Regions from separate parts of the Delftia lacustris genome, predicted to be linked through region 1. Evidence: predicted binding sites of a transcription regulator. Region 1 holds the regulator's gene; each other region holds the start of a gene.
The links. The regulator FNR, encoded in region 1, switches genes on or off when oxygen is low (the NO sensors DNR and NnrR bind a similar motif). The targets are predictions, from matches to a motif close to TTGATNNNNATCAA.
Positions count from the first base shown of each region.

Region 2: clpB (ATP-dependent chaperone ClpB) is a predicted target of FNR. The motif match lies at 2,164-2,177, and genes of this name have one in related genera.
Region 3: dsrO (sulfate reduction electron transfer complex DsrMKJOP subunit DsrO) is a predicted target of FNR. The motif match lies at 3,250-3,263, and genes of this name have one in related genera.

Region 1 covers NZ_CP141274.1:4,726,918-4,734,550, reverse strand. The annotation lists gene ccoO (cytochrome-c oxidase, cbb3-type subunit II) at 1-603, shown strand, start outside; gene U6958_RS23050 (cbb3-type cytochrome c oxidase subunit 3) at 615-752, shown strand; gene ccoP (cytochrome-c oxidase, cbb3-type subunit III) at 780-1,697, shown strand; gene ccoG (cytochrome c oxidase accessory protein CcoG) at 1,776-3,230, shown strand; gene U6958_RS23035 (FixH family protein) at 3,288-3,602, shown strand; gene U6958_RS23030 (hypothetical protein) at 3,785-4,072, shown strand; gene fnr (fumarate/nitrate reduction transcriptional regulator Fnr) at 4,154-4,873, opposite strand; gene hemN (oxygen-independent coproporphyrinogen III oxidase) at 5,035-6,417, shown strand; gene U6958_RS23015 (sulfite exporter TauE/SafE family protein) at 6,423-7,148, shown strand; gene U6958_RS23010 (HD-GYP domain-containing protein) at 7,322-7,633, shown strand, end outside.
Region 2 covers NZ_CP141274.1:1,729,015-1,736,647, forward strand. The annotation lists gene moaE (molybdopterin synthase catalytic subunit MoaE) at 1-223, shown strand, start outside; gene U6958_RS09300 (DMT family transporter) at 233-1,126, opposite strand; gene U6958_RS09305 (AraC family transcriptional regulator) at 1,231-2,139, shown strand; gene clpB (ATP-dependent chaperone ClpB) at 2,273-4,885, shown strand; gene U6958_RS09315 (hypothetical protein) at 4,916-5,275, shown strand; gene U6958_RS09320 (aldehyde dehydrogenase family protein) at 5,486-6,922, shown strand; gene U6958_RS09325 (GNAT family N-acetyltransferase) at 7,179-7,633, shown strand, end outside.
Region 3 covers NZ_CP141274.1:2,920,249-2,927,881, reverse strand. The annotation lists gene U6958_RS14730 (MFS transporter) at 1-295, shown strand, start outside; gene U6958_RS14725 (TlpA disulfide reductase family protein) at 381-1,379, shown strand; gene dsbG (thiol:disulfide interchange protein DsbG) at 1,376-2,182, shown strand; gene U6958_RS14715 (hypothetical protein) at 2,194-2,595, shown strand; gene U6958_RS14710 (hypothetical protein) at 2,580-3,044, opposite strand; gene dsrO (sulfate reduction electron transfer complex DsrMKJOP subunit DsrO) at 3,379-4,224, shown strand; gene nrfD (NrfD/PsrC family molybdoenzyme membrane anchor subunit) at 4,241-5,284, shown strand; gene U6958_RS14695 (tetrathionate reductase subunit A) at 5,363-7,633, shown strand, end outside.

The DNA of each region.
Region 1 (7,633 bases):
AGCTTTTCCCACGAGAAGGTGGAAACCAACAATTTCCTGCTGATCGTGCTGACCCTGCTGGTGGTCGCCGTCGGCGGCCTGGTGGAAATCGTTCCGCTGTTCTTCCAGAAGTCGACCACGGAAGCGGTGGCGGGCCTCAAGCCCTACACGCCGCTGCAGCTCATGGGCCGCGACGTCTATCTGCGCGAGGGCTGCTACAACTGCCACTCGCAGATGATCCGCCCCTTCCGCGCCGAGACCATGCGCTACGGCCACTACTCGGTGGCGGGCGAGTTCGTCTACGACCACCCCTTCCAGTGGGGTTCCAAGCGCACCGGTCCCGACCTGCACCGCGTGGGCGGCAAGTACAGCGACGAATGGCACCGCATCCACCTGAACAACCCGCGCGACGTGGTGCCCGAGTCCAACATGCCTGCCTACTCCTGGCTGGAGAAGAACAAGGTGGATGACACCGTGGTCGCCCAGCACATGAGCGCGCTGCGCAAGGTCGGCGTGCCCTACAGCGACGAGGAAATCAGCGGCGCCGCCGAGCAGGTCAAGGGCAAGACGGAAATGGACGCCGTCATCGCCTACCTGCAGGTGCTGGGCCGTTCGGTCAAGTAAAGGAGAGCGACATGGACATCACCACCATGCGCATCGTGGCCACGCTGGCCTCTCTGGCCTGCTTCATCGGTATCTGGTGGTGGGCGTTCGCCCGCCGCAACCAGGCCCGTTTCGAAGAGGCCGCCCAGCTGCCGTTCGAGCAAGACTGAGTCCCTCCACCAGAACGAGAACTTCCCATGAGCGATTTCGTAAACAACTTCTGGTCGATCTATGTCACGGCGATCACGCTGGGCGGCATCATCGGCTGCCTGCTGCTGCTGTATCTCACCGCACGCAAGAAGGTGGTCCCCTCGGCCGACAACACCACGGGCCACGTCTGGGACGAGGACCTGCGCGAGCTGAACAACCCCATGCCCAAGTGGTGGATGTGGCTGTTCATCATCACCTCGGTGTTCGGCTTCGCCTACCTGGCGGCCTATCCGGGCCTGGGCTCGTTCGCGGGCAAGCTGGGCTGGACGCAGCTGGGCGCCTATGAAAACGAGATGGCCAAGGCCCGCGCGGACCTGGAGCCGCTGTACGCCAAGTTCACGAGCATGAGCACCGAAGACATGGCCAAGGACCCCCAGGCCATGGCCATCGGCGAGCGCCTGTTCATGAACAACTGCGCGCAGTGCCACGGCTCGGATGCACGCGGCGGCAAGAGCTTCCCCAACCTGACCGATGGCGACTGGCTGCATGGCGGCACGCCCGACAAGATCAGGGAAACCATCACGGCGGGCCGCATCGGCATCATGCCGCCCATGGCCGCTGCCGTCGGCACGCCCGACGATGTGCGCAACCTCTCGCACTATGTGCTGAGCCTGTCGGGCAGCCCGCACGACTCGCTCAAGGCTTCGCTGGGCAAGTCCAAGTTCACGGCCTGCGCCGCCTGCCATGGCATGGACGGCAAGGGCAACCAGGCCCTGGGCGCTCCCAACCTGACCGATGACATCTGGCTGCACGGCTGGGGCGAGGCCGCCATCACGGCCATGATCAACAACGGCAAGCACAACGAGATGCCTGCCCAGAAGGACAAGCTGACCGAGGCGCAGATCGCGGTGCTTGCCTCCTATGTCTGGGGCATGTCGCACAAAGACGGCGCAGTCCGTCAATAAGGACAGGGGGCGGCGCTGCGGCGCCGCCTTTTTGCCTTTTTGAGTTTTCAGATATTCCAAAAAACCAAGGAACCCACCATGAAGCCCGAGAACGGGGATGATGCCGGGAAGCCTCCCCGCAAAGTCATTCCGATCACGCCTGCCGACCCGGACCCGGGCCAGCTGGTGTCGATGTTCGAGTCCGAGAAGAAGGTCTACCCGCGCTCCATCAGCGGTGTCTTCGCACGCTGGCGATGGGCTCTGGTGTTTCTCACCCAACTGGTTTTCTATGGCCTGCCCTGGCTGGAATGGGGGCAGCGCCAGATGGTGCTGTTCGACCTGGGTGCGCGGCGCTTTTACCTGTTCGGGCTGGTGCTGTACCCGCAGGATTTCATCTACCTGGCGGGCCTGCTGATCATCTCGGCGCTGGCGCTGTTCCTGTTCACGGCCGTGGCCGGTCGCCTGTGGTGCGGCTTTTCCTGCCCGCAGACGGTCTACACCGAAATCTTCATGTGGGTGGAGCGCAAGGTCGAGGGCGACCGCAGCGCGCGCATGCGCCTGGACAAGAACGGCTGGACCTTTGAAAAGCTCTGGAAGAAGTCGCTCAAGCAGTTGCTGTGGATTGCCATTGCCCTGTGGACCGGCTTCACCTTCGTGGGCTACTTCGTGCCCATCCGCGAGCTGGGCGGCGAGCTGCTGGCGCTGCAGGGCAGCTGGCAGGTTTTCTGGGTGCTGTTCTACGGCTTCGCCACCTATGGCAACGCCGGCTACATGCGCGAGCAGGTCTGCAAGTACATGTGCCCCTATGCGCGCTTTCAGAGCGCCATGTTCGACCGCGACACCATGATCGTCAGCTACGACACGGGCCGGGGCGAGCCGCGCGCGCCGCGCACCAAGAAGGTGGACTACAAGGCCCAGGGCCTGGGCGACTGTATCGACTGCAAGATGTGCGTACAGGTCTGCCCCGTGGGCATCGACATCCGCAACGGCCTGCAGTACGAATGCATAGGCTGCGGTCTGTGCATAGACGCCTGCAATTCCATCATGGACAAGATGGAGTATCCGCGCGGCCTCATCCGGCTGACCACGCAGAACGCCATGGCCGGCCTGTGGCGGCGGGCCCAGGTGCTGCGCCGCATCTTCCGTCCGCGCGTGCTGGTCTACTCGGCCGTGCTGATCGGCCTGAGCATGGCCATGATCGTGAGCCTGGCGCTGCGCCAGTCGGTCAAGGTCGACGTGATACGCGACCGGGCGTCGCTGTCGCGCATCGTCGCGGGCGGCAAGCTGGAAAATGTCTACCGCCTGCAGATCATGAATGCCACCGAGCAGGCCCAGCGCTACCGCATCAGCGCCCATGGCCTCGACGGGCTGGAGCTGGCGTCCGAGCAGGAGGTCGAGGTCGGCCCGGCCGAGACGCGCGGCATTGCGGCGCGGCTGCAGATTCCCTACGGTTCCGCCGAGCCGGGCTCGCACACCGTATTCTTCGATATCGATGCCGTGCATTCAGGCGCGGGACGCGCGTCCGAAAAGGCCGTCTTCCTGGTGCCCCGGTGATATGTCTGGCCGGCACCGCCCAGGCTGCGCCGGCTGTTTGAAAGAAAGAGGTTATCCATGTCTTCCAGTCCCGCAGTCTCCGCGCCCGCCACGGCCCCTTCGCATCCGGACGCCGGCAAGCCCTGGTGGAAGTTCGCCCATGTCTGGCTCGTGGTGGCCGGCCCGGCCGCCGTCGTGGTGGCCGGCGTGGTCACGGCCGTCATTGCGATCAATGGCGCCGATCCCGTGATCGATCCTGACTATTACCGCAATGGCATCACCATCAACGAGCGTGCCGATGGCGTGCGCGAAGTGCCCAAGAGCCTGGCGCCCGCGGTCACCGGCCGCAACCACGCGGCCACGCCCGCGCAGGACCATCCCACGGACCGCTGAACGCAGGAAAATGCCGTGCACAAGGCCGCAGTCGCGGCCTTTTTTGTATGGTGGATGGCATCTCCAGCATGCGCGAGGGCCAAGGGTTTCCTACAGGCAGTGCAGGGTGCGCAGGGCTTGGCACGGTGCGAGGGCGGCGCGCACAATGAAAGCCAACCCTCGACAGCTCAAGGAGATCGCTGATGTTGGCCCAACGCTGGATGTGGATTGCCTGGCCGGCCTTTCTGGCCGCCGCCGTGATGGAGATGCTGGTATTCGCCTTCGTGGACCCGCTGGAGCTGCACTGGCTCGGCGACCTGGGCTGGTCGCGGCAGGGAATCTACACGCTGGCCTTCTTCGCCTTCTGGGGCGTGACCATGCTGTCCAGCCTCATGACCACCATGCTGGGACGCTCCACGCACGATCTCAACGACGGCGTGGTCTCCGAGCCGGACCCAAATCTGGCCATGCAGGGCCTGGGGCGCGATTGAACCTGCGTGCACTGCAATGGCAATGAACAAGGCCCGCGATCGCGGGCCTTGTTCATTGCCGGGGGGCGGGGCCTTGCGGCCTCACTGGCACTGCTGGCTGTTGACGATGCGCTTGAGCGCGTCCGTGTCCAGGATGCGCAGATGGCGCTGGCGCACCTCGATGATGTTTTCCTCGGCAAACTTCGAGAAGGTGCGGCTCACCGTCTCCAGCTTCAGGCCCAGGTAGCTGCCGATTTCCTCGCGCGTCATGCGCAGCACCAGTTCCGACTTGGAAAAGCCCCGGGCGTGCAGGCGCTGCACCAGGTTGAGCACGAAGGCGGCCAGGCGCTCCTCGGCACGCATGCTGCCCAGCAGCAGCATCACGCCATGCTCGCGCACGATCTCGCGGCTCATGACCTTGTGCACATGGTTTTGCAGGGCCGTGACCTCGCGCGACAGGTCCTCCAGCTTGTCGAAGGGCATGACGCAGACCTCGGCGTCTTCCAGCGCGACCGCATCGCAGGTGTGGTGGTCGTTGACGATGCCATCCAGGCCGATGATCTCGCCGGCCATCTGAAAGCCCGTGACCTGGTCGCGCCCGTCCTCGGTGGCCACGCAGGTCTTGAAGAAGCCCGTGCGGATGGCGTACAGCGAGGTGAAGGACTCACCGTTGCGAAACAGCAGGCCGCCGCGCTTGACCTTGCGGCGCGTGGCCACGATGTCGTCGATGCGCTGCATCTGCTCGGCATCCAGGCCCATGGGCATGCACAGCTCGCGCAGGTTGCAATTGGAACAGGATGCTTTGATGGTCTGAAGGTTCATGGAGTAAACATCAGCGGCGCAGCAGTGCGCCGGCGGTGACCTCGTGGATGGCGATGAGTTGGATCAAATTGTCGCAGCACTGCCGCGAACAACTCTTGATATGAGTCAAGGACGCGGCCAATGGGCTGCGGCACAGTGGACGACATTAGAGGAAAAAACCCATGACCGCTGTCACCCCAGAGCTGCTGCGTCGCTTCGACGTACCGGGGCCCCGATACACCTCGTTCCCCACGGCCGATCGTTTCGTGGAGGCTTTCGGTGCTGAAGACTATATCCTGGCACTTGAGCACCGCAAATCGAGTACCGCAGCGCGGGCCATGCCTTTGTCGCTGTATGTGCATGTGCCGTTCTGCGAGTCGCTGTGCTACTACTGCGCCTGCAACAAGATCGTGACGCGCCACCACGATCGCGCGGCCGTCTACCTGGACTACCTGGCGCGCGAGATGGCCTTGCACACGGCCCATTGCGGCAAGGGCCAGGCCGTCAGCCAGCTGCACCTGGGCGGCGGCACGCCCACCTTCTTCTCGGACGATGAACTGCGCACGCTGATGGCCCTGCTGCGCGAGCATTTCAAGCTGGAGCCGGGCGGCGAATACTCCATCGAGGTCGATCCGCGCACCGTCAGCGTCGAACGCCTGGCCGTGCTCAAGGAGCTGGGCTTCAACCGCCTGAGCTTCGGCGTGCAGGACTTCGACGAGCAGGTGCAGATCGCCGTGCACCGCGTGCAGCCGGCCGAGCAGGTGTTCGCGCTGGTGGCGGCCGCACGGCAGCTGGGCTTTGCCTCCATCAACGTGGACCTGATCTACGGCCTGCCCAAGCAGACGCCCGAGTCCTTCGAGCGCACGCTGGCCCAGGTCAATGCGCTGCGGCCCGACCGTATCGCGCTCTATGCCTATGCCCACCTGCCCGAGCGCTTCAAGCCGCAGCGGCGCATCGCGGCCGAGGACCTGCCCCAGGGCGCCGACAAGCTGGCCATGCTCTCGCGCTCCATCGCGGCCTTCATGGAGGGCGGCTATGTCTACGTGGGCATGGACCACTTCGCCTTGCCCGAGGACGCGCTGGCCGTGGCCAAGCGCCAGGGCCGGCTGCATCGCAACTTCCAGGGCTACAGCACCCAGCCCGACTGCGACCTGATTGCGCTGGGCGTGTCGGCCATCGGCAAGGTGGGGGCCAGCTACAGCCAGAACGCCAAGACGCTGGAGGAGTACTACGACGCCATCGACGCCGGCCACCTGCCCGTGGTGCGCGGCCTGGCACTGTCGCGCGATGATCTGGTGCGGCGCGCCGTCATCATGGCCATCATGTGCCAGGGCGCCGTGCTGTTCGAGCCCATGGAGCAGGCCTGGCTGCTGGGCTTTCGCGAGTACTTCGCCCCCGAGCTGGCGGCGCTTCAGGACCTGCAGGCCAAGGGGCTGGTGCAGATCAGCGACGAGGGATTCCAGGTCACGCCCATGGGCTGGTACTTCGTGCGTGGCGTGGCCATGCTGTTTGACCGATATCTGCAGGCCGACAAGAACCGGGCGCGGTTTTCGAGGATCATCTAGGCCCCATGCTGTTGTCGCTGCTCTGGACCGCTTTGATCATGGGGCTCGTCGGCGGGCCCCATTGCCTTGCCATGTGCGCCGCGCCCTGCAGCGTGGTCACGGGCGGGGCGGGGCAGGGCACGGTACAGGGTGGTGGGCAGGTGGTCGCCGTCCATGGACTGCAAAGCCGGCTGTGGCTGCGCACGGCGCTGTTCCATGGCGGGCGGCTGGCCGGCTATGCCAGCCTGGGCGCTGCCTCGGCGCTGGCCATGGAAAGCCTGTCCTGGCTCACCAGCCAGACCACGGCGCTGCAGCCGTTCTGGACGCTGACCCATGTCGCCGTGATGGCCTGGGGCCTGGCCATGATGGTGCAGGCCCGCCAGCCCGCCTGGCTGGAGTCTGCGGGCCGCGCCGCCTGGCGGCGCGTGCAGCCCTGGGTGTCCGCCCCTGGCGGCACGCTGGCGGCGGGCTATGCCTGGGCGCTCATGCCCTGCGGACTGCTGTATTCGGCCGTGCTGGTCGCCGCGCTCAGCGGTGGCCCCTTGCAGGGCGCATCGGCCATGGCGGCCTTTGGCGTGGGCAGCGGGCTGTGGCTGGTGGCCGGCCCCTGGCTGTGGCGGCTGGGCCGCCAGCGCCTGAACGGCCTGCGTGCCGAATGGGGCACGCGGCTGGCCGGCCTGATGCTGGTGGGCGTGGCCGTGTGGGCGCTGTGGATGGACCTGATCTACAAGCCCAGTCTCTGGTGCCGATGAACAACAGCGGGGGACAGACTTGGTCCTGAGGGTCGCGGATTGACTGCAAGGCCCTCAGAACTGGAGATAATGCCCGAATCATCGGCTTACATTTGCCGATTCCTTCAGCCTCGGGGCCGTTGCCGCGCGTGAACCATTCCGTCCTCATCGATATCCGAGACCTCCGTCCGGGCATGTTTGTCCAGCTCGATGTTGGATGGCTGAACCATCCCTTTCCGGTCAGCAGCTTCAAGATCACCTCCAGCGCACAGATCCAGACCCTGAAATCCCTGGGCCTGGAGGCGGTGCGCTGCGTTCCGCACAAAAGCGACGCCTGGCCGGCCGAGGTGCGCACTCCGCCGCCGCAGCCGCTGCCCGCTGTGGCGGCCGCCGCAGCCGAACCCGCCGAGGAACCTGCACCCGCAGCGCCGCTGCTGCTGTCCGTGCCCAACTGGCGCGGCCGGCTGGAGGACTGCAATGCGCGCTTTCAGAAGGTGGAGCGTGGC
Region 2 (7,633 bases), 3.0 Mb from region 1:
GCGCGTCATCCATCGCATCGGCCCGCTGCAGCCCATGGACCAGATCGTGCTCGTGGCCGTCACCGCATCGCACCGGGGCATGGCCTTCCAGGCCTGCGAATACATCATGGACTACCTCAAGTCGCTGGCGCCTTTCTGGAAAAAGGAACAGACGCCCGAGGGCGCGCGCTGGGTGGATGCGCGCGTCAGCGACGAAGAGGCGCTGGCGCGCTGGCGCCAGTGAGCTGACGCTTCAGGCCCTGCGCAGTGCGGCACCCCGCAACCATTGCGGCGGCCGGAACACCAGCAGGTTGCCGAACATCACCAGCAGCAGGCCACCCACGGCCAGCGGCGTCCACACATAGCCTTCGAAAAGGGCCGAGATACTGAGCGCAACGATGGGGAACAGCACCGTCGCATACGCCGCCTTCTCGGGGCCCAGGCGCCCGACTAGGGTCAGGTAGGCCGTGAACGCGATCACCGAGCCCGGAATGGCCAGGTACAGCCAGGAGCCCACATAGGTCCAGCTGGCATCGAAGCGCCAGGGCAGGCCTGCCACCAGCGCATAGCCTGTCAGCAGCAGCGTGCCGGCCAGCATGCCCCAGGCATTGGTCTGGGCCGGCCGCCAGCCCATGGACTGCAGCGAGGCCGACAGCATGTTCCCGCAGGAAAAGCACAGCGTGCCCAGCACGGCCCAGCCCAGGCCGGGCAGGCTGGCATGCCGGCCTTCTCGCAGCTCGGGCCAGAACAGCGCCACCAGGCCTGCAAGGCCGAAGAGGCTGCCGGCCAGCACATGGGGCGCCAGCCTGCGGCCGTGGATGATGCGCGCCAGCAGCGCGTTCCAGAGATTGGCGCTGGAGAACACCACGGCGGCCAGGCCGCTGGCCAGCGTCTCGCTGGCATGCATGAAGCACACGAAGTTGAAGCTGAACAGGCACAGGCCCTGGGCCAGCACGCGCGGCAGCGCCGGGCCGCGTGGCACGCGCAGCTGGCGCGACCAGGCCAGCCAGGCGAACATCAGCACGGCGGCCAGCGCAAAGCGGTAGGCAATGGACAGCTCCACGGGCACGGCGCCCAGCTGCAGCTTCAGGGCGATCCAGGTCGAACCCCAGATCAACACGACCAGGGCATAGAGGGTGGCAGTCATGGCCGGTGATGATGGCGCCGCAGGCTGGGCGGGCATGGCAGATTCCTGCGGTTTGATGGCCTGGCGCCATGCGTCGGTATGGCTGCGGGACCACAATCGCTGCCATGACGCCCACGCCGCTGCCCGAGCTGCCCTCCAGCCACCTGTGCCAGGTGCTGTCACGCTCCAAGGCCCGGCTGCAGCGGCGCGTGCGCCTGAGCGAGGGGGTGGAGCTGGCCGTCTGGGCCAATGTGGACGACGAGGTGCGCTACTGCCAGCCCGGTCACCACACGCTGTCGGTCTACCTGGCCGGCGGCGAGGGCTCGCAACTCAAGGCGCGGCCCGAGGCCATGGGGGCGCCGGGGCGCATCTGCATCTTCACGCCAGAGGATGAATCGCACTGGCTGGTGCGATCGCCCGTGCAGTTCCTGCACCTGTATGTGTCCGACCTGGCCTGGGCGGGGCGCGTGGTCCGCATGCTGGATGCCGAGCCCCGCTCGCGCACCTTGCGTGCGCAGATCTACGGGGACGATCAGGCCTTCCACGCCGGTGCCCGTGCGCTGATGCAACTGGACTGGCAGGACCCGCAGCAGCAACTGGCGGCCGATGCCATTGGCCAGCAGCTGGTGGACCGGCTGGTGCTGCAGTCCGCCACGCCGCGCCAGGTGCAGGCGCTGCAGCGGCCGCTGGGCGGGCTCTCTGCGGCCGTGCGGCGCAGGGTGCTTGCCCATATCGAGGCGCATCTGCATGACTCCAAGGCCGTGTCGCTGCCGGCACTGGCGAGACAGGCCTGCCTTTCGGAATTCCATTTCGCACGCATGTTCCGCCAGAGCATGGGCTGCACGGTGCACGAATGGGTGCTGCAGCAGCGCCTGGCCCGGGCACGGCGTGCCCTGTCTGCGCGCAACGTGCCGCCGCTGGCCGAGCTGGCGCTGGATTGCGGCTTTTCCAGCGCCAGCCACCTGGTGCGCAGCTTCCGGGCGCATTTGGGCGTTACGCCTACGCAGTTCTCGATCTTTCAGCGCAATGCTTGAGAAGGATGGCCGGCCTCGCCGGCCTTGATCTGGCGCAAGCGTCTGTCCTTGCGGGCCGGGCATGGCTTGAAATTTGCCCTGCCGGTATCAGATAAATCGCAATGACCCTGTTTCAGGAGCGAAAAGAAACACCATGCGAATCGACAAACTGACAACCAAGTTCCAGGAAGCCCTGGCCGACGCGCAAACGCTGGCCCTGGGCGGTGACCAATCCAATATCGAACCCCTGCACCTGCTCGTGGCGCTGCTGCGCCAGGACGACGGTCCGCGCTCGCTCTTGCAGCGCGCCGGCGCCAACGTGGGCCAGCTGCAGGCCGCGGCCGAGAAGGCTCTGGCCGATCTGCCGCGCGTGCAGCACCAGGACCAGGTGCAGGTCGGCTCCGAGCTGGGCCGGCTGCTGCAGGTGACCGAGAAGGAAGCCCTCAAGCGCGGCGACCAGTTCATTGCCAGCGAGCTGTTCCTGCTGGCGCTGACCGATAGCAGCGGCCCCTCCACGCGTGCGGGCCAACTGCTCAAGGAAAGCGGCGTGACGCGCTCCAGCCTGGAGTCGGCCATCAACGCCGTGCGCGGCGGCCAGACCATGGACAGCGCCGAAGGCGAAGGCCAGCGCGAGGCCCTCAAGAAATACACCATGGACCTGACCGAGCGCGCGCGCATCGGCAAGCTCGATCCGGTGATCGGTCGCGACGACGAAATCCGCCGCTCCATCCAGGTGCTGCAGCGCCGCAGCAAGAACAACCCCGTGCTCATCGGCGAGCCCGGCGTGGGCAAGACCGCCATCGTCGAGGGCCTGGCCCAGCGCATCGTGGCCGGCGAGGTGCCCGAAAGCCTCAAGAACAAGCGCGTGCTGTCGCTGGACATGGCGGGCCTGCTGGCCGGCGCCAAGTACCGCGGCGACTTCGAGGAACGCCTGAAGTCCGTGCTCAAGGAAGTGGCCCAGGAAGAGGGGCGCATCATCCTGTTCATCGACGAGATCCACACCATGGTCGGCGCCGGCAAGGCCGACGGCGCCATGGATGCGGGCAACATGCTCAAGCCTGCGCTGGCGCGCGGCGAGCTGCACTGCATCGGCGCGACCACGCTCGATGAATACCGCAAGTACATCGAAAAGGATGCGGCGCTGGAGCGGCGCTTCCAGAAGGTGCTGGTCGAGGAGCCCTCGGTCGAGGACACCATCGCCATCCTGCGCGGCCTGCAGGTGCGCTACGAGGCCCACCACGGCGTGGACATCACCGACCCGGCCATCGTGGCCGCGGCCGAGCTGAGCCACCGCTACATCACCGACCGCTTCCTGCCCGACAAGGCCATCGACCTGATCGACGAGGCTGCGGCCAAGATCAAGATCGAGATCGACTCCAAGCCCGAGGTCATGGACAAGCTCGAGCGCCGCATGATCCAGCTCAAGATCGAGCGCGAGGCCATGAAGAAGGAAAAGGACGAGGCCTCGCAAAAGCGCCTGCAGCTGATCGAGGAGGAACTCGGCAGCCTGGAGCGCGAGTACGCCGACCTCGAAGACGTGTGGAAGAGCGAGAAGGCCAGCGCCCAGGGCTCCGAGCAGATCCGCAAGGAGATCGACCAGATCCGCATCCAGATCGAGGAGCTCAAGCGCAAGGGCGACTTCAACAAGGTGGCCGAGCTGCAGTACGGCAAGCTGCCCTCGCTGGAAAAGCAGCTCAACGAAGCCCAGGCCAGCGAGCAGGGGCAGGGCGGTGCGCCCGCCCACAGATTGCTGCGCACCCATGTGGGCGCCGAGGAGATTGCCGAGGTGGTCAGCCGTGCCACGGGCATTCCCGTGGCCAAGATGATGCAGGGCGAGAAGGACAAGCTGCTGCGCATGGAAGACCGGCTGCATGACCGCGTCGTCGGCCAGGACGAGGCCATCTCGGCTGTGGCCAACGCCATCCGCCGTTCGCGCTCGGGCCTGTCCGATCCCAACCGGCCCACCGGTTCCTTCCTGTTCCTGGGCCCCACGGGCGTGGGCAAGACCGAGTTGTGCAAGGCGCTGGCCGGCTTCCTGTTCGACAGCGAAGACCATCTGGTGCGCATCGACATGAGCGAGTTCATGGAAAAGCATTCCGTGGCCCGCCTGATCGGCGCGCCGCCCGGCTACGTGGGCTACGAGGAAGGCGGCTACCTGACCGAGGCCGTTCGCCGCAAGCCCTACAGCGTGCTGCTGCTCGACGAGGTGGAGAAGGCCCATCCCGACGTCTTCAACGTGCTGCTGCAGGTACTGGACGACGGCCGGCTGACCGACGGCCAGGGCCGCACCGTGGACTTCAAGAATACGGTCATCGTGATGACGAGCAACATAGGCTCTTTGCTGATCCAGGCCATGGTCGGCGAGGATTACGATGATGTGAAAGACGCGGTCTGGGGGGAACTCAAGAACCATTTCCGACCCGAATTCCTCAACCGCATCGACGAGACCGTGGTGTTCCACGCGCTCGACGCGAAGAATATCGAGTCGATCGCAAGGATTCAGCTCAAGCTGCTGGAGCGGCGTTTGGAGAAAATGGACCTTGCGCTGCAGGTGTCCGACCAGGCACTGGCCGAACTGGCCAAGGTGGGCTTCGATCCCGTTTTCGGGGCCCGGCCGCTCAAGCGCGCGATACAGCAGCGGATCGAAAATCCGTTGTCGAAACTGCTGCTCGAAGGGCGCTTCCCGCCCAAGAGCACGATTGCGGTGCATGTGGACCCGGTACAGGAACCGGGCGTATTCCGGTTCGATGCGGCAGACTCCGCCTGACGCACCGGGCCAGCCAAGAAAGGCTTTGCTTTGAACGATTTCGTCGCCACCCTGACCCGCTGGGCCGTTCGCATCCTGCTGATGCTTGTGGGCCTGGTCTTCTTTGTCAGCCTGCTCACCGCAGCGGCGCTGCTGGCCCTGGTCTGGGCCGTGCGGGCGCTGTGGGCCAGGCTCACCGGCCAGCCGGTCATGCCCTGGGCCATGCGCATGAGCCCGCGGGCTGGCTGGCAGACCGTCTACCGCTCCGGCTCCGAGTGGATGGCCCAGCGCCCGCAGCGCGCCTACGGCGCGGCTGAAGGCGGTGGCCGTCGCGCAGGTGCAGGCGCAGGCGTGCTGCCGGGAGCGGGCGAGGTGACCGACGTTCAGCCCCGTGAAGTGCGCGAGCCCTGAAGCGTCTTGCTGCAGCCTTTACGCGGCCTGCGCATCTTCGCGCCCAGGCCGCGCATATCGGCCCGTATAGTCTGTAACCCTCGGGAGCCCGTGCAAGGCTCCCTTTTTTTTCTCCGAGCCGTTCTGGCTGCTTGCCGCCGTATCCAGCCAACCCGCAGGCGGCCTGTGCAGCATGAGAGCGTCTGCCGCGTCTTCTTACCATTGAGCCCTATGACCCAGATGGATCTTCATCGCGTCTTCGAACTTCAGTACCAGGCCAGCCGGGCGCAGGTGGACGTGCCGCTGCTGGTGCGCCGCGAGAGGCTGCTGCGCATGCAAAAGCTGCTGGACGAGCACGGCCCCGTGCTGGCTGCCGCAGTGCAGGCCGACTTCGGCATGCGCTCGCCACGGTTGACCGAGATGGTGGAGCTGTTCGTGCTGCGCAATCTGCTCAAGCACACGCTGCGCCATCTGGCGCGCTGGTCGGGGCGCCAGCGGGTGCGCACGCCGCTGATGCTCATGCCGGGCCGTGGGTGGATAGAGCGCCAGCCGCTGGGCGTGGTGGGGGTGATCTCTCCGTGGAACTATCCGGTGCAGCTGGCGCTGGGGCCTGCCATCACGGCCCTGGCAGCGGGCAACCGCGTCATGCTCAAGCCCAGCGAACTCACGCCGCACACGTCGGCGCAACTGGCCGCGCTGGTGGGGCAGTTCTTTGCGCCCGAGGAGTTCGCCGTGATCGAAGGCGATGTGAGCGTGGCCACGCAGTTTTCGGGCCTGCACTTCGACCATCTGCTGTTCACCGGATCGACGGCCGTGGGCCGGCGCGTGGCCCAGGCGGCCGCAGCGCACCTGACGCCGACCACGCTGGAGCTGGGCGGCAAGTCGCCCTGCATCGTCTCCACCGACTGCGACCTGAAGGAGGCGGCGCTCAAGATCGCACATGGCAAGCTCGTCAACGCAGGCCAGACCTGCATTGCCCCCGACTACGTGCTGCTGCCGCGTGGACAGGAGGCCGAATTCGCCGAGGCCTTTCGCGCCGCCGCGCAGCGGCTGTTCCCGCGCTTTGCCGGCAACCCGGACTATGCCGCCATCCTCACCAAGCGCCACCTGGCCCGCCTGCGGCAGATGCTGCGCCAGGCCCAGGGCATGGGCGCCCATGTCGAATGGATGGAGGACGGCGGCGCCAGCCAGGAGGGGGCGGACATGGCCTGGGGTGATGCCGTGGAGCGCCAGATGGCACCGGCCCTGGTCTTCAATGCCACCAGCCAGATGCAGCTCATGCAGGAGGAGATCTTCGGCCCCATCCTGCCCGTGATCAGCTACGACAGGCTGGACGATGTGGTCTCGGCCATCAATGCCGGGCCCAGGCCGCTGGCGCTGTACTGGTTCGGCCGCGACGAGAAGGTGCGTGATGCGGTGCTGTCACGCACCATCAGCGGAGGGGTGACGGTCAATGACACCCTGCTGCACTTCGCGCACGAGAACCTGCCCTTCGGTGGCGTGGGCGACAGCGGTTGGGGTGCCTATCATTCGGAGCAGGGCTTTGCGCGGCTGAGCCATCAGAAGGCGGTGTTCGTGCAGTCGCGCTGGTCAGGGGCCGCCATGCTGTATCCGCCCTATGGTGCGAAGTTCGATCGCATCATGGAACTGATGCGCCGCTGGCTGTGAGCAAGGGCTCGATCGGGCGTGCTGCCGGGCATGCCTGCATCGTGAGGAATTGTCAACTGATTCCTTGGCGAGCCTTGTGTTGCATGCACTAGCTGCTCTTTTTTGAAGAGCACATAGCACATCCGATAGCCGAGGGCAAGAAAACGAGCACAGCCGTACTTGCGTGCATGGCTAAGGGGCTCGATGCACGCAAAAAGCGCGATTCCGGTGAAAATCACGCCCTTCTATTTTCACCTGTTTTCGTTTCGGTTTTTCCATGTCTAGTATCCAGGTTCGTCCAGCCACTCTCCGCGATGCAAAAGCGATTGCCCAGATCCATACTGCTTCCGCCATGGAGGCTTACCGAGGTCTGGTTCCCGATGACCAGCTCAAGAGCATGTCGTCGGTAGAAAAACGCCAGGCCTATTGGCGCGAAGCCATTGAATTTTGCGAGCCCCAGGTTCAGGTCGCCATCGATGGCGACAAGATCGTCGGCTTCGTCGGCTTCGACCGCTCGCGCGATGAGAAGTCGCGCCAGACCACCGGTGAAATCTGGGCCATCTATGCTGCACCTACCCACTGGAATCAGGGTGTGGGCGTGGCCCTGTGGGACGCCGCACGCGACGGCCTGCTTGAAGAAGGCTGCACCAATGTCACGTCGTGGGTGCCGCTGCGCAATGAACGCGCGCTGCGCTTTCACGAGCTCGCCGGCTTCAAGCGCGAAATGTCCAC
Region 3 (7,633 bases), 1.8 Mb from region 1:
GCCAACCGGTGGTGGCGCCGTGCTGCTGGTCTGGGGCCTGGCCTACGGCGGCGTATCGGTGGGCCTGATGACCTGGATGATGCAGGCTGCGCCACGCGCCGTGGAAATTGCCACGGCGCTGTACGTTGGCGTCTTCAACATCGGTATTGCGCTGGGCTCATGGGCAGGCGGCCAACTGGTCGATGGCTGGGGGCTGCACGCCACGCTCTGGCTGTCTGGCGGCTTGGCCGCTGCGGCCTTGCTGCTGTCTGCGGCCATGGGATTGGCTGGGCGAAATGGACCGGTCGCAGCCTGATGGCCATGAGGCCGTTAACCCCCCGTTAATTCCCCGCTGCCAGCATCCACGGCCTGTCAGCCTGCATGGCTGAAACTCCTTGCCCATGCATCTCCGGTCATCCCCTCTTCTTTCGTCCTTCCTGCCCTTGCTTGCCGGCCTGCTGCTGGCGCCTTCGCCTGTTCTTGCCGGAGCGGCAGAGCCTGGCGGGCCGTCAGCGCTATCGGCGCTGGGCGCCTGGCTGCACCTGCCTGCCAGCCTGGCGCTGGGGCCGCTGGTCCTGCCGGTGGGCGTGGTGGTGGCCATGCTGGCCTGGCTGCTGGCGCAGTGGCTGGCGCGCAGGAATGAAAGGCGCACGGGCCAGGCCGTGGATGCGCTGCTGTGGCAAAGCACCCTGGCCGGCCTGCTGGCGGCGCGCCTGGCCTATGTCGCGCAGTGGTGGGCAGAGTACGCGCCTGCTCCCTGGGATTGGGGCGGGATGCCGGCCTTCGCAGGCCGCATCATCGATATCCGCGACGGGGGATGGAACCTCTGGGCCGGCCTGCTGGCCGCGCTGCTGTACATGCTGTGGCGCAGCCGCCGCTCCCCGGTGCTGCGCCGCGCCACAGGGCTGGCGCTGGGCGCGGGGGCTGCCCTGCTGGTGCTGGGCAGCCTGCTGCAGGCGCTGCCCTCCGCAGATGCACCGGCCCTGCCGGCCTTCACCCTGGTCAACGGACAGGCGCAGCCGGTCTCGCTGCAGCAGTTGCAGCAGGCCGATGGCAAGCCCATGGTGATCAACCTCTGGGCCACCTGGTGCCCGCCCTGCCGGCGCGAGATGCCGGTGCTGGCCCAGGCCCAGCAGCAGCGGCCCGATGTGCGTTTCATCTGGATCAACCAGGGCGAGACGGCAGAGGCCGTGATGGGCTATTTGCGGCGCGAGCAGGCGACGGCCCCGCTGCCGCTGGCCCAGGTGCTGTTCGACCCGCAGCAGCAGGCCGGCCGGCACTGGCGCCAGCGGGGCCTGCCTTCCACCTATTTCTATGGCGCCGACGGCCGGCTGTGCGGCATGCGCATGGGCGAGCTGTCGCGCGCCAGCCTGGCCCAGCATCTGAAGGAATGTTCATGAGCGCTTCCCCCCTGTTCCCCCTGCCTGCACTGGCAGGAGCCCTGGCCCTATCGGCAGCCTTGGCCCTGCCGGCTGCGGCGTCCGAGCTGCCATCGGAGGATTTCCTGGCCCAGCAGGGGCTGACCCTGGTGGGACCGCTGCCGGCCGTGGGCGGACTCAAGGCCTGGGCCGCCTACCGCGACCGCCAGCCCGTGCCCATCTACCGCATGCCTGACGGCAAGCACTGGGTGCTGGGCACGGTGATCGACGCCCAGGGCCGCGACGTGAACGCCCAGGCCCTGCAGGCCGCCGTGCAAAAGCCCATGGGCGAGCAACTGTGGAGCGATGTGCAGCGCGCCCAGTCCATACCGGATGGCCGCGCCGACGCGCCGCGCACGGTCTATGTGTTCACCGACCCCAACTGCCCCTATTGCAACCAGCTGTGGAACGATGCCCGGCCCTGGGTGGAGAGCGGCCAGGTGCAGTTGCGCCACATTCTGGTGGGCATCCTCAAGCCCAGCAGCGAGGGCAAGGCCGCCGCCATGCTGACCGCGCGCCAGCCAGAGCAGGCCCTGGCCGAGCACGCACGCGCCTATGCCAAGGCCGGCCGCGCCAGCGCAGAAGGCGCGGGCGCCACGCCGCTGGCCCCGGTGCCGCAGGCCACGCGGCAGGTGCTGGCCAGCCATGCCTCGCTGATGTCCACCTGGGGCCTGCGTGCCACGCCGGCCCTGGTCTGGAAGGATGACAAGGGAGTGGTGCAGGTGCGCACCGGCCTGCCGCCAGGCCTGCTGGAAGAGGTCATGGGGCCGCGTGGCAGGAAATGACGAGGACGACCATGAGCACAAGCCGTTCTCCCGCCGCTTCCACCTCCTCCAGCGACTGGAGCGACCTGTTCCCCGCCCGGCCGGATGCGCCGCCGCTGCGCATCGTGCTGCATGCGCCCACACCCGGCGCCCTGGCCCGTGCACGCAGCAATCTGGCCAACCTGCGCCAGGACCGGCCCGGTGCCGAGGTCCGCATCGTCATCAACGGCCCGGCCGTCGAGGCGCTGCTGGACGCAGCGCCGGGCACGCCGCAGCATCTGGATGCAAAGGCCCTGGCCCATGCGCTGGTCTGCCCGAACACGCTCAGGAAGCTGGGCCGCGAGGCGCCTGCCGGCATGCGCGTGCTGCCGCAGGGCGGCATCGAGTCACTGGCCCTGCTGCAGCAGTCGGCCTGGTGCTACGTGCGCTGCTGAGCGGCCTGCGCCAGCGAGGCAAGGCAGCGCGCCTGCCATTGGTATTCAGGCTCGAACGATTCACGGTCCGTGACGGCGCCGTGGCCGCCCTCGCCATAGACCATGGCGTAGGCCGCGTAGTCGGCCGCCTGCAGCGCCCGGCCCGCCAGCCCATGGGCCGTGGCATAGGTGGCGGACACGGCGGCATGGCCGCAGCCGTCGAGGGAGCGTGATCCCTGGTGGTGGTTGGCCAGGCTGGCGGCCTCGCGGGCCAGGCGGTCCAGCTCCTGCCTGTCGATCTGGCCGTCCAGGTAGCGGCGAAGGCCTTGTGCGCAGCGGATGACGTCCGGGTCTTCCAGCAGGTGCGCGATGCGGTCCACGCAGGCCTGTGTGAATTGCAGCCTCAGGTGCTCGCCGGCTTCGGCGGCAAGGTCCAGTTCCGAAGCAAGGCTGTTCAGGGCATGGTTCATGGAGAACTCCTTGGCAGTGGCGACACAAGCAGCGTAGACCGGGGCCGCGCACGGAAACAAGAGGGTGATTTCCGATACGCGCCCCGCATTCCCGAGGAATGCAGTCACCCTGTTAACCCCGTCTTAATCCCTGCGCCACACGCTATGGAGTGCCTTGGGCGCCTGTCCATGGCAGGCAGTTGGTGGCGCTTTGCAAGCCCATTGCTTGACTCATATCAAGCCGCCAAGGCCCTGAATTTCATATATTAAATTCAATATAAAAAGCATATTTTTAATGCTTTATTGAGTTTGAGCGACCACCCTCCCGTGGCCGCAGGACGATGAAAGACAGGCCATGCCAAAAACATCCCGCGCCGGCAGCGGCTGCAACGACTGCAGCTGCAAGCCCTCCACCCAGGACATCCCCGCCCCTACCCTCTCCCATGCGCAGCCCGCCGCCGGCAAGCGCGGCTTCCTGCAGGACCTGCTGGCCGCTGCCATGGCGGCCGTGGCCCTGCCCGTGGCGGCGGCCGCGCCCGGCACCCCGGGTTTCCAGCCGCCGCGCCGTCCCGGCGAGGCCGGCAGGCGCTACGGCATGCTGGTGGACCTGCGCCGCTGCATAGGCTGCCAGGCCTGCACGGTGAGCTGCTCCATGGAGAACCTGCCGCCGCTGGGCCAGTTCCGCACCACGGTGCTGCAGTACGAGGTGCAGCACGCGGGCAACGAGGACCTGCCGCCGGCCATGCTCAACCTGCCGCGCCTGTGCAACCACTGCGACAACCCGCCCTGCGTGCCGGTCTGCCCGGTGCAGGCCACCTTCCAGCGCAGCGACGGCATCGTGCTGGTGGACAACGAGCGCTGCGTGGGCTGCGGCTACTGCGTGCAGGCCTGCCCCTATGACGCGCGCTTCATCAACCACGAGACGCAGACCGCCGACAAGTGCACCTTCTGCGAGCACCGCCTGGAAGCCGGCCTGCTGCCGGCCTGCGTGGAAAGCTGCGTGGGCGGCGCCCGCGTGATCGGCGACCTCAACGACGAGGGCAGCGAGATCCGCCAGCGCATGCGCGAGCACGCCAAGGACCTCAAGGTGCTCAAGCCCGCCATGGGCACGGACCCGCATGTGTACTACCTGGGATTGCCCGACGCCTTCGTCGACGGCGTGGACGGGCAGGCCAGCGTGCGGCTGGTCACTTCCCACTGAACGCAAGGAGCACCCCATGCACATCGTCGAACTCCTGACCCCCGCCTACGAATCGGCCTGGCTGCCCTGGGCCGTGCAGTACTTCTTCCTGGCCGGCATTGCCACGGGCGCCGCCCTGCTGGCCGCCGCCTGCGCCTGGGCGCCGCGCGCCAGCGCCATGGCGCGCCTGCTGCCGGCCGCCGTGCTGGTGCTGGCCGTCAGCGCCATCGCCGCGCCCGTGTCGCTGCTGGCCGACCTGCACCAGCCTGCGCGCTTCTGGCATTTCTATGCGCACTTCACGCCGTGGTCGTGGATGTCGGTGGGCGCCCTGCTGCTGCCGGCCTTCGTGGGACTGGCGCTGGCCTTCGTGCTGGCCTGGTGGCTGGGCCGGCCGCAGTGGCTGCGCTGGCTGGCGCCGCTGCTGGCCGTGTCGGCGCTGACCATCACCGCCTATACCGGCGCCGAGCTGATGGCCGTGCGCTCGCGCCCGCTGTGGAACACGCTGTGGGTGCCGCTGAACCTGGCGCTCACGGGCTGGCTGGCCACGGTGGGCTGCATGCTGGTGACGGCGCGCTTTCTGCCCGCCCGCCACCGCCCCGATGCCGGCGCCCTGCAGGCCCTGCGCATGCTGGGCCTGGCGCTGGCGCTGTGCCTGCTGGCCATGGTGGTGGTCTGGGCCGTTGCCGGCTGGCTGGGCCAGGGCCGCTCCTTCCAGGCGGCGCTGCAGCTGTGGCAGCAGTTTCCGGTCTGGCGCCTGAGCATGCTGGGCTCGGCCGTGGCCGGTGCCGCCCTGCTGTGGGCCCTGGTGCGGGGTGGGCAGCGCATGGCCTGCCCGCGCTACACGCTGGCCCTGGGGCTGGGCCTGGCCGCCGCGGCCTGGGCCTTCCGCTGGGCGCTGTTCATGGGCGTGCAAGGCGTGCCCAAGTACGGCGCGGGCCTGTACATCTACCACATGCCGCTGGGCGGCGACGGCCTGCTGGGCATGCTGGGCGTGGCCGGCCTGTGCATTGCACTGGTGACGCTGGCCACCTGGGCGCTGGAGCTGTTTCCCGCGCGCTCGGCCGCGGCCCGCGCCCTCTGACACCGCCGCCCTGACGACCCCTCACCCATTCACGGAGCGCGGCCCGCCACCGGCCGGCCGCGCCACAGAAAGCCTTTCATGACCGACAAGAAGAAACTCCCCCAAGCCCCCGAAGATTCCCTGGATGCCGAGGCCGCCCGCCGCCGCCTGCTGCTGCGCGGTGGCCTCACCGCCGGTGGGCTGGCCGCCTTTGCGGCCGGCTACGGTGAAACACTGGCGCGCGGTGCCAAGGGCCTGGTCGCAGGCAGCTCGGGCACGCCCACGGCCAGCGCCACGCGCGGCAATTCGCTGACGCCGGAGTTCCGCATCGACCCGGCCACGGGCGCGCTCGCCACCCAGCCCGGCCAGGTGGTCAGCCCCTCCAGCTGCCTGGGCTGCTGGACGCAGTGCGGCGTGCGCGTGCGTGTCGATACCGCCAGCAACCGCATCCTGCGCGTGGCAGGCAACCCCTACCACCCGCTGGCCACCACGCGCCCGGCCGCCATGGAAGAACCCGTGCGCGAGGTCTACGCCAAACTGGGCAAGGAGCTGGGCCTGGAGGGCCGGGCCACGTCCTGCGCGCGCGGCTCGTCCATGCTGGAGCACCAGAGTGCACCGCACCGCGTGCTCACCCCGCTCAAGCGCGTGGGCCCGCGCGGCAGCGGCCGCTGGCAGAGCATTTCCTTCGAGCAGCTGGTGCAGGAAGTCTGCGAGGGCGGCGATCTGTTCGGCGAAGGCCAGGTCGAGGGCCTGCGCGCCATCTGGGACCCCAAGACGCCGCTGGACGCCGACAACCCCGAGTTCGGCCCGCGCTCCAACCAGTTGCTGGTGACCGACGCCTCCAACGAAGGCCGCGCCCAGCTGCTGCGCCGCTTTGCGGGGCCGTCCTTCGGCACCGTGAACGTCAGCAACCACGGCGCCTACTGCGGCCAGAGTTTCCGAGTGGGTGCGGCAGCGGCCCTGGGCGACCTGCCCGGCATGCCGCACGGCAAGCCGGACTGGAGCCATGCCAGCTTCGGCCTGTTCATCGGCGCGGCGCCCGCACAGTCCGGCAACCCCTTCCAGCGCCAGGGCCGCGAACTGGCCGAGGCCCGCTCGCGCGAGGACAACCGGTTCCGCTACGTGGTGGTCTCGCCCGTGCTGCCCACCTCGTCCAGCCTGGCTGCGGGCAGCGGCAACCGCTGGCTGGCCGTCAAGCCGGCCAGCGACCTGGCCCTGGCCATGGCGCTGATCCGCGTCATCCTGGACGAGGCACGCCATGACACGGGCTTTCTCGCCCAGCCCGGCCCGGCCGCCATGCAGGCGGCGGGCGAGGCGTCCTGGAGCAATGCCACGCACCTGCTGGTCAACGAGCCCAGCCACCCGCGCCACGGCAGCTTTCTGCGCGGCGCCGACCTGGGCTGGGCGCTGCCCGCGCCAGCCGAAGACGGCAAGCCGGCCCAGGATGTGTTCGTGGTGCAGCGTGCCGATGGCAGCCTGGCGCCGCACACCCAGGCCGAGCCTGCACAGCTGATGGTGCGCACCCGCGTGGCCGTGCCCGGCCTGAAGGCCGAAGGCGCGGACCAGGCCCCCGAGCTGTCGGTCTGCTCCTCGCTGGCCAAGCTGCATGAGCAGGCCAGCCTCAAGACACTGGACGAATACGCGGCGCTGTGCGGCGTGGCGCGCGGCGAGATCGAGGCGCTGGCGCGCGAGTTCACCAGCCATGGCAAGCGCGCCGTGGCCGATGCGCATGGCGGCACCATGAGCGGCGCGGGCTTCTACACCGCCTACGCCATCAGCATGCTCAACACCCTGGTGGGCAACCTCAACGTGCAGGGCGGCCTGGTGCTGGATGCCGGCCCGTTCGGCCCCTTCGGCCCGGGCCCGCGCTATGACTTCGCCAACTTCGACGGCAAGGTCAAGCCGCGCGGCCTGGCGCTGTCACGCCACCGCCAGCCCTACGAGAAAAGCGCGGAATTCCAACGCAAGCGCGAGGGCCAGCCCGAGGGCGCGAAGGACTACCCCGCCGCCCAGGCCCCGTGGTACCCGGCCGTGGGCGGCCTGTCCAGCGAGATGCTGGCCAGCGCGCTGGCCGGCTACCCCTATCGCGCCAAGGCCTGGATCAACCACATGAGCAACCCCGTCTACGGCATTGCGGGCTTTCGCAATGCGCTGGTGGACGATCTCAAGGACCCGAAGAAGCTGCCGCTGATCGTCTCCATCGACCCCTTCATCAACGAGACCAGCGCGCTGGCCGATTTCATCGTGCCCGATACCGTGACCTACGAGAGCTGGGGCATCTCGGCGCCCTGGGCCGACGTGGTGGCCAAAAGCTCCACCGTGCGCTGGCCCGTGGTGCAGCCCGCCGTGGCGCGCACGGCCGGCGGCCAG